Regions from separate parts of the Paenibacillus sp. FSL H7-0357 genome, predicted to be linked through region 1. Evidence: riboswitches for the same ligand, from Rfam matches in the RefSeq annotation. Region 1 holds a riboswitch; each other region holds the start of a gene.

Region 1 (3,278 bases):
CATAATTCCTTTAATCAGAAACTGCAACAAAAAAGCGCAGCCTCCGAAATCCGGAAAACCGCGCCATGATTGAGTTGTTAAGGATGCTGGTGAAGGGAATTGAACCCCCGGCCTACGCATTACGAGTGCGTTGCTCTACCCCTGAGCTACACCAGCTTAAAGCATTTTTTCTGTCAAACAAAAAATATTATACAACTTCCAGCCAAAAACGCAACATTTTTTTACAACATCTGGGCTTCAATTCTCCTCCAGCTTGCGTTCAACGGACTGCAGCTTGCTGCGGCTTGTAGACGGCTTGTCGCGGCGGTCATCAATCTTCAGCGACGTGGATACCCGCTGCGCCCCGGCAGCGAAAGGTGACTCATGCAGCGCTTCTACGGCAGCGAGAATCCGCGGGATCGGCCCTTCGATAATCGTCCCCATGGATGTAAGCTCATAAGTGATCCCTTCCACTCCCCTGAGCACACGCTGCATATCGGCCACATAGCTGCTAAGGCTAGTGCTGCCTGTGCCGATCGGAATTACGGTTACTTCGCCAATAGCCATCCTGAATCCCTCCTTAATATGCTGTAAAGCAAAACCCTTTATGGAAACTTCCTCGTGGTAACTCATTCCGGACTATAAACCTGAAACTCCTGATATATGTCTCCGGCCTGTTCTTATTGTAGCAACTCCGCCGCACACCCACAAATCGCCGTGAAGATTGTTGCTCCATTTAACACCCTCCGTAACCTTCGCCTCCCCATATTTCTCCGTTAGGCACTCCAGTGTCACGCTCACTATATTTATGGATTCTTTGTGGCATCTTTTAAGACAATTTATGACTTTATCCAGACACTTTTTGCACCCAACTTGTGGATTACCTGTGGACTAACTGTGGATCATTTGTGAGTAAAACCGCAGAACCCGCTCCCCGCGCGGAGTTTCAAAAAATGGTTTACAAACACAACATATTGGGTTATTTTTATCTAACGACAACAAAATATAGTGGAAACAGGTGTTTCGCTCTTTCATAGGGAGCTGAAGCTTAATAGGGAAACGCGGTGCAAATCCGCTGTGGTCCCGCCACTGTAACCGGATGCCTGCAGGCTCTCTGAAGCCCGCGAAGCAGCGTCTACCGGCAATAGCCACTGAGGGGCGGTAAAGCTCTCGGGAAGGCGCCGGAAGATTCACCGGAAGCCAGGAGACCTGCCTGTTTCGCCGACACCATCATTCATGCCTGCGAGGACCAGGTGAGGTGTCCGCAATGCGGCCTGCACAAGCAGACATAGCCTTCCCGTGTTTTAAGGAGCCAAGGCTGCCGATACCTGAAGGCGATAAACCGTTATCGCCCTCAGGTATCGGCTTCTGCGGAATATATAAGAACAGGACAGAGATTACCCCTGTCCCCTGCTTGTATGTTCATCAAGACAACCGGCAAATATCCTTGTAAGGATATTTCGTACGCATTCGGGCATTTTCCGCCTCCTCGGCGGGAGATGCTTTTTTACTGCTATCAGGAAGTATATACTTCGTTCTTACTATACCGAGGGGAGAGAGCTAGACAATGACGCTGCTGGAGAAACGGTACAACGGTGGACAAGCTGCACAGGAAGTTCTTTTGGAGGAAGTTATTCATTTGGGACGGGATATTATCGACAGCCGGGATTTGGATCTGCTGCGCGAGAATGCCAATTTGAACGGAGAAAGCTTCTCCGGCAAAATGAGCAAATTCGGCAGTGAATATTCCAAGTGGTATGCCCGCAACTTCACGATGCCGCCACAGCTCGTGCAGGCTATTCAGGATAATGTCGTGTATGTCCACGATCTGGATCAATACGCCATCGGAACGACCAACTGCATCTTCATCCCGTTTGAGCGCCTTCTCCGCGAAGGCTTCAATACCGGCAACGGCAGTGTCCGTCCTCCGAACTCGATTATGACCGCAATGTCGCTGGTGGCGATTATTTTCCAATCCCAGCAAAATGCCCAGTACGGCGGCGTATCCGCCAATAAACTGGATTACGATCTTGCCCCGTATGTGACCAAATCCTTCGCCAAGCTGTTCCGAAAGGGACTGGAATACTTTGAAGAAGGCCAAGCCGGTGATCACCTCGGCGAAATCACGATGAGCCGCAGCGATCTGGCGGAGCAGTACCCGCGCGCCTTCCGCTTTGCGCAGAAAGAGACCGAAAGCGAAACACTACAGGCAGCAGAGAGTATGATACATAATCTCAATACGATGTCCAGCCGTTCCGGCGGACAGATTCCTTTTACCAGCATCAACTATGGCACCTGCATCTCCCCCGAAGGCCAGCTTGTGATCAGCTCCCTGCTGACCGCTACCATGAACGGCCTCGGCAGCGGAGAAACACCGGTGTTTCCGATCCAAATCTTCAAATGCAAGCAAGGCGTCAACCAGCAGCAGGGCGATCCGAACTATGAGCTGTTCCTTAAAGCAGCCGAATGTTCCGCACGCAGACTGTATCCTAACTTTGCCAATCTGGATGCTCCGCTCAACATGCAGTACTATGATCCGGCTGACCCGGACACTGAATTTGCTACGATGGGCTGCCGCACCCGGGTACTGGGCGACCGTTTCGGACGCAATCACTGCTCCGGCAAAGGCAATCTGTCCTTCAACACCCTGAATCTGGTCCGTCTGGGCCTCGCTCACGGCACTGTGACAGGCCGCCGTCTTGCTCCCGACGAGGAAGGCTTCTACGACGACCTGAATCATTATATGGATATTGCACTGGAAGGCCTGCTGCACCGTTTCCGGATTCAGGCGGCCCAGAAAGCCAAAGCTTCCGATTTCATGATGCGCGAAGGCGTCTGGGAAGGCGGCGAACAGCTTGCTTCTGAGGACAGCGTAGGCGAGCTGCTGAAGCACGGCAGTCTGTCGCTCGGCTTCATCGGTATGGCGGAGTGCATGAAAGCCATGTACGGCAAACATCATGGTGAGGACATGGAAGTCCATGCCAAAGCGCTCGCCGTTGTCCGCCATATGCGCGAGTACTGCGACCGCAAGAGCGAAGAACTTGATCTTAACATCACGCTGTTTGCAACACCTGCCGAAGGCTTGTCCGGCAAATTCACCAAGGTGGACCACAAGGTGCTTGGCTCTATTCCCGGCGTAACCGACCGCGAATATTATACGAACTCCTTCCACATTCCAGTGTATTACGAGCTCAGTGCGGCCAAGAAGATTAGCCTTGAGGCCCCTTTCCATGAATACTGCAACGCCGGAGCCATTTCCTATGTGGAACTGAACGGCAATGCCCGCAGCAACCCGGCAG
Region 2 (3,278 bases), 580 kb from region 1:
GTCATTATCGCCATCAGCCTGCTGCGGCCGGACAGCCCGGACACGGCTCTGCCGGAGGGCAGCCCAGCACCGGACGGCGGCCAGCCGCCTGCTGCCGTGTATCTTAGCGGCAGCGGAGAAGGCACGGGCAGCAGGCTGGTGTTCACCTTTGCTGACGCTGAAGAATGCACCGCCTTTACTCCGGCGGAGATCAGTGTAGCAGCCTCCGGTGGGGATCCGGAGGTTTACAAGGTCACGGCGACGTCGAGCCGATGCCTCGCTCCGTCGCCGGATGCGGGAGCCGCCGGCTTGAACGGCGGCAGTGGAACGGCAACGCCGGATGCGTCAGCCGGAGCAGAAGCCGGCGCGACAGGGAACGCGGATGCCGGAACGGAAGTCGACGCGACGGGGACCGCGAACGCCGGAACAGAAGTCGGCGCGACAGGGAACGCGAACGCTGGAGCAGAAGCCGGCGCGACGGGTAACGCGAACGCCGGAACAGAAGTCGACGCGACGGGTAACGCGAACGCCGGAACAGAAGTCGGCGCGACAGGGAACGCGGACACCGGAACGGAAGCCGGTGCGTCCCCGGCTGTGTCATCCGCGCCTTCGCCGGGCGTGACCGGGGGGGCTTCGTACCAAGTCACTGTGGATCTGGAACCGGGGGCTAAGCTGGCCGAGGGCAACATGATCATCGCGGGCGATTACAAGCTGACTCTGCAGTCGGATCCAGCACTTACGGCAGCCCCTACACCGAGTGCCCAGCCTACTGCAACTGCGACTGCAACGCCTTCGGATGATGGCGGAACAGCAACCGATGCTGCTGAGTAAAGCGATATAAATAGACAAAAATCCTGAACCGCATGTTTTGCCCGGAAAGAGCAGGGTAGATGCGCATTCAGGATTTTTTTCTTTACACTGAGCCCCGGTGTTGGTTATTGCGGATCATACCCAGTAAAGGGGAAATTTCCCTCTAATGTGGACTATAGATTGAGAATAAGTTGTATAAGACGAAATATTACCGCTAAATTATCCGGTTGAGCCAGATGAGGCGTTTTGCGAAATAATAGCGGGTGTAAATCCGCCTAATCCTTATTAATGTGGGAGTAGCTAAAACTTAGCGGGCATTTTTTCCGCTACTAATGATGAACTGCGTGCAGACAGGTTGGGAGCAACGAAGAGTGTGTTTGATGCTTACGAAAAGGGATCAGCCGACAACGGGCGGCATTGGACAGCTTTTCTATAGACATACAAGGAAATAGTGGATATGATTATGAATATTAAAATTTGATAGTCTAGTGAAAAGGGTGCAGATTCTATCCATAGAATTTGCTTAAAAGGGAAGGCCGGTGCAAGTCCGGCGCGGTCCCGCCACTGTAAATGCGGAGCGACTCTTAAGGGTGCCACTGTCCTGTGAAGCAAGGACGGGAAGGCGGAGGGAAGCGGTGAAGCATAAGCCAGGAGACCTGCCTTTTTCTTGAACGTTTCTATTCTTCGTGGGGTAAGAATGCGGAACATTACAAATGGATGTGGTGGCGGAGCTTGAGCACCGCCGTGCTTCATTTGTATTCTTCCGAGGCCGCCCTTAACAGGGGCGGTTTTTTTGAGGGATGAGGATGAGGAATAAGCCGGTTGCTGTACGTGTTCCTTCTCTCTCGCAGAAACGGCCCCGTCCTTTTGAAAGGGACAGCACAGCCGTTTCTTCTTGTTGTCCGCTGCTTCAACTATTTTATTCACGGAAAGAGGTTAACGATGAAGACTCTTCTCTCTGCCAAGTCCTTTATGCTTGGCCTGGCTTTATTGCTGGTTATTTCGATTCTGGGCACAGCGCTTGTTCCTTCAGGACAAGTGTTTGCCGGGGCGGTCTCCGCTACCGCGTCCGGGGGAACGGAAAGTGTTACGGCTGCTGTATATGCAGCAGACGAATCTGGCGCAGAGCCGGCTGCGGCTGCATTAACAGCGAAGCAGCAGATTACCGTTGCCGGAGCGACCTATGCGGCTGCCGAGTATATGCTCAGCAGCGGTGTGACGTCAGAATGGCAGGCGGTTGGCCTCGCACAGGCGGGCTACAAAGTACCGGAAAGTTATGTCCGGCTGCTGGAGCAAAAAGTTCGGACGGCCAGCGGCAGCTTTGCCGCAGTCACTGATTATGCACGGATTGTGCTCGCGGTACAAGCCGTGGGGGCTGATCCGGCGAACTTTGCCGGAAACGGCTCTGAACCGGGTTTTAATCTGGTTGAGCGTATCTATAACAGTGACAAAATGAGCGGCCAGACGCTGAACAATCCGGTCTATGCGCTGCTGGCACTGGATTCCGGCAATTATACCATTGGGGCGGATGCCAAATGGAGCAAAGCGGCGCTGCTGAGCGAGATCCTGTCCAAGCAAAATGCGGACGGCGGGTTCGCCTTGACTTCCGGGGCGAGCGAGCCGGATATGACGGCGATGGCTTTGACGGCTCTTGCTGCGCATAAGAGTGATCCTCTGGTTGCAACTGCCGGGCAAAAAGCAGTAGCCTGGCTGTCCGCTGCGCAGGACAGCAACGGCGGCTTTGGAGGCAGCAGCGAAAGCGCGGCACAGGTCATTATCGGCCTTGCCTCCTTCGGGGTAGACCCGGAAGGAGCAGAATTTACCAAGGGTGAAGCAGACCTGATAAGCAGACTGCTCAGCTTCAGCGTAGAGGGCGGCGGGTTTGCCCATAATCAGGGCGGAAATGTAAATGCATTTGCTACAGAGCAGGGGCTGCAGGCGCTGGTGGCCTACACCCTGTACAGCGGGGGCGGAAACGGCAAGCTGTATGACTTCACTAAGCCTGCGGTTCCGAATCCGTTAGTGTATGTGCCCCTTGTAATTGAAGGGCCGCAGAACACGCTGGGAGAAGGGATGGCATACGCAGGCAATGTCCTCGAGGTGCTGGAGAAAGTGGCAGCCCAGAAGGGCCTTCCGATTAAGAATGAATCGGGCAGCTATGTAACGGGAATCGGCGGTATCCAAGCCGGAATCTACGGCGGCTGGGATGGCTGGAAATACGCTGTATCCCGGGATGGGGCATGGATTGATCCCGATGTAGGAATGAAGGACTTTAAACTTAAGGAAGCTGACAGGGTCCTCGTTTATTATGCGGGCAATGATACGCAGCTGGTGAATTCGCTGACGCTGTCCGCGTCGCAGCCAGGTGAGGAGGAGCCTTTCTCAGTTACGGTTACCCAGATAAAATGGGTATGGGACAACGCCACAAATATTTCGAGTCCTGTAACCTCAAGTGCATCTGGTGTGGAGGTGGCGGTCGGAGACCGGAA
Region 3 (3,278 bases), 2.7 Mb from region 1:
ATCAATATGGAGCTGCTGACTATCATGAAAGCCATCATTCTGGGAATTGTAGAAGGATTAACTGAATTTGCTCCGGTATCCTCGACCGGCCATATGGTAATCGTGGATGATATGTGGCTGAAATCCCAGGAATTTCTCGGAAAATATGCGGCGAACACGTTCAAAGTAGTCATCCAGCTGGGTTCGATCCTGGCGGTAGTGATCATTTTCCGCAACCGGTTCATCGACCTGCTGGGTCTCAAGCGGTTTAGCCGCAAGGAGCTGACGGCGGTGCCGGAAGGACAACCTCCGGTGGAGACGGAAGGCCGGCTGAAGCTGGCGCAGGTCATTGTAGGACTTATCCCTGCAGGAATCCTCGGTTTTCTGTTCGAGGATTACATCGATGAGCATTTATTCTCGACGTCGACGGTGTTGATCGGTCTGGTCATTGGTGCAATATTCATGATTTTTGCCGACCGGTTCGCCCCCAAAAAAATCAAGACAGAGAGTGTTGACCAAATTACATATAGACAGGCGCTATCGGTAGGTTTGATCCAATGCTTGTCGCTCTGGCCCGGCTTTTCACGCTCCGGATCGACCATCTCAGGTGGTGTGCTGCTGGGTATGAGCCACCGTGCGGCTGCCGATTTTACCTTTATTATGGCGGTGCCGATTATGGCGGGTGCGAGTCTGATTTCACTGGTCAAGAACTGGCAGTATTTTACGATAGATGCCCTGCCGTTTTTTATTGCCGGGTTCATTAGTGCCTTCCTGTTCGCGCTGCTCTCTATGAAGTTTTTCCTGAAGCTGATCAACCGGATCAAGCTCATGCCGTTTGCGATTTACCGTCTCGTTCTTGCCGGGGTAGTCTACCTCGTCTGGTTCTAAAAGATAGGCTGAAACAGTCCGTTAACTGCTATCATTTATCGAAAAGGAACCGGGAGTACCTCCTTGCTAAGGACGGTGCAGCCGGTTCTTTTTGCTGTATACCAAACGTTCTGCCGAAGCTGCTTCTTGAAGAGAGGCTGTGAGGGAATGTGCGGCAGAATCGCCGCAAAATGAGCCTGCACGGCGCCAGCTATAGGGAATGTGTATAACGGGAATACCCATAAATCTGTTGCGGATAAGGTATCGGATTCAGTATGATGGCATCAGATTACGGGATGAATACAATTTGCAAATATCGGAGACAGGCGCCAGCCGGAGTATCAGAAAGGCCCGGAGGCTTAATAGGGAAATTCGGTGACAAGCCGATGCGGTCCCGCCACTGTAACGGAAGAGTTCATAGCAGCCCATGTCACTGGCCATCTCTACTTCGCCGGGAAGACTTGCTGATGGATGCCGACGCCGCTAGCCAGGAGACCTGCCTGTCTCAACAGCACTGCAGTACCTACGGAAGATAGGGAGGTGTTAAGACGTTACCCATTGGCAGCCCATGGGCGTCTTTCCCTGCGGACTGGTTAGGGGAAGACGCTCTTTATTATCGATACCGACTGAGATCATTAACTAAAGCTTAAGGCATTTACTATAGACAAGGGAGTGACTGTAATGACAAACAACATCAAGACGAGCAGCCTCGGTTATCCGAGAATCGGAAAGAACCGGGAGTGGAAAAAGACGCTGGAGGCTTACTGGAGCGGCAAAATCAATGAAGAAGCCTTCCGCGCGGAAATGGCCGGGATTCAGCTTCAGCACCTCAAGACACAGCAGCAGGCCGGGATCGCACTGATTCCTGTCAATGATTTCACCTTTTATGACCATGTGCTGGATACCGCTGCTATGTTTGGCATTGTTCCTCCGCGATATGCCTACGATGGCGGAGACATTCCGCTCGATCTGTACTTCGCCATGGCGCGCGGCAATTCGGCCGCCCCTGCCTGCGAGATGACCAAATGGTTCAATACGAATTACCATTATATCGTGCCGGAAATCGGCGGGCAGACTCCCCGCCTGATTGAGAACAAACCGCTCGCTGCCTACCGTTTCGCCAAAGAGCAGGCGGGTATTGAAGGCAAGCCGGTTATAGTCGGACTCTATACCTTCCTGAAGCTCTCCAAGGGGTTCGCTGCCGATCAAATTGCAGAGGTTGCTGCCCGTTTCCTGCCGGTGTATGTGCAGCTGCTGCAGGAGCTGCAGCAGGAAGGCGTGGCTTGGGTACAGATCGACGAACCGGCTATCGTAACCGGCTTAACCGCGGAAGAAGTTGAACTGCTGGGAACTATCTACAGAGAGATCGCTGCAGCAGTGCCCGGACTTCATGTCTTGCTGCAGACTTACTTTGAAGCCGCAGAGCCGCTGGAAGCGCTGCTGGAGTTGCCTGTGCAGGGTATCGGACTGGACTTTGTCCATGACGGCGGGGCTAATCTGGCCTCGATCCGGCGTCTGGGCTGGCCAGAGGACAAATGGCTGGGAGCGGGCATTATCGACGGGCGCAATATTTGGCGCTCCGATCTGGATGCCAAGCTTGAGCTGGTCCGTGCGCTGAAGTCCCATGTGCCGGACGAACGGCTGATCCTCCAGCCATCCTCCAGTCTGCTGCATGTGCCGGTAACTGTTCAAGGCGAGGACAAGTTAAAGCCTGCGGTACGGCAGGCGTTGGCCTTCGCCGATGAGAAGCTGGCGGAGCTGAGTCTGATTGCAGCAGCGGCGGGCGAGGATGGGCAGGTCTATGCCGCAGCGCTCGCTGAGAGCCGCGAGGCGCTGAAAGTGTTCCGCGCCCTGCCGGAACGCGGGCGCCAGGATGTGGCTGAGCAGGTGAGCAGCCTGGATAAGCTGCCGGACAGCCGCAGCTTGCCTTTCGCGGAACGCGTGAAGGTGCAGCAGCAGAAGTGGCAGCTGCCGCTGCTGCCGACAACGACGATCGGCAGCTTCCCGCAGACGCCTGAAGTGCGCCAGGCCCGGCTCAAATGGCGCAAGGGTGTCTGGAATCAGGAGCGCTATGACGGATTTATCCGCCAGCAAATTGCAGATGCGATTACTTTTCAAGAGGAGCTCGGGCTGGATGTGCTCGTGCACGGTGAATTTGAGCGGACGGATATGGTTGAATTCTTCGGCGAGAAGCTGGCAGGGTACCTCTTTACTAAAGGGGGCTGGGTCCAATCCTACGGTTCACGTTGTGTGAAGCCGCCGGTCATTTATGCCGATGTTGCGTTTACCGGCCCTATGACCGTGAAGGAAAGTCTGTACGCCCAGTCGCTCACCAGTCTTCCGGTAAAAGGGATGCTGACCGGTCCGGTGACCATTCTGAACTGGTCGTTTGTCCGTGATGATCTCAGCCGTGAAGAGGTGGCTAACCAGAT

Evidence for each region. A riboswitch is a leader RNA that binds a small molecule or an ion and turns the genes downstream of it on or off. The one in region 1 is predicted to bind cobalamin.
Region 2: linked by a shared signal. The riboswitch ahead of H70357_RS34175 (S-layer homology domain-containing protein) and the one ahead of H70357_RS02245 (anaerobic ribonucleoside triphosphate reductase) in region 1 are both predicted to bind cobalamin.
Region 3: linked by a shared signal. The riboswitch ahead of metE (5-methyltetrahydropteroyltriglutamate--homocysteine S-methyltransferase) and the one ahead of H70357_RS02245 (anaerobic ribonucleoside triphosphate reductase) in region 1 are both predicted to bind cobalamin.

What each region holds. Positions count from the first base shown of each region.
Region 1 is NZ_CP009241.1:507,861-511,138, reverse strand. It holds tRNA gene H70357_RS02255 (tRNA-Thr) at 85-156, opposite strand; gene H70357_RS02250 (MTH1187 family thiamine-binding protein) at 238-546, opposite strand; cobalamin riboswitch at 979-1,210, shown strand; gene H70357_RS02245 (anaerobic ribonucleoside triphosphate reductase) at 1,547-3,278, shown strand, end outside.
Region 2 is NZ_CP009241.1:1,084,915-1,088,192, forward strand. It holds gene H70357_RS04820 (GAP1-N2 domain-containing protein) at 1-810, shown strand, start outside; cobalamin riboswitch at 1,268-1,467, shown strand; gene H70357_RS34175 (S-layer homology domain-containing protein) at 1,732-3,278, shown strand, end outside.
Region 3 is NZ_CP009241.1:5,517,127-5,520,404, reverse strand. It holds gene H70357_RS24405 (undecaprenyl-diphosphate phosphatase) at 7-867, shown strand; cobalamin riboswitch at 1,154-1,364, shown strand; gene metE (5-methyltetrahydropteroyltriglutamate--homocysteine S-methyltransferase) at 1,528-3,278, shown strand, end outside.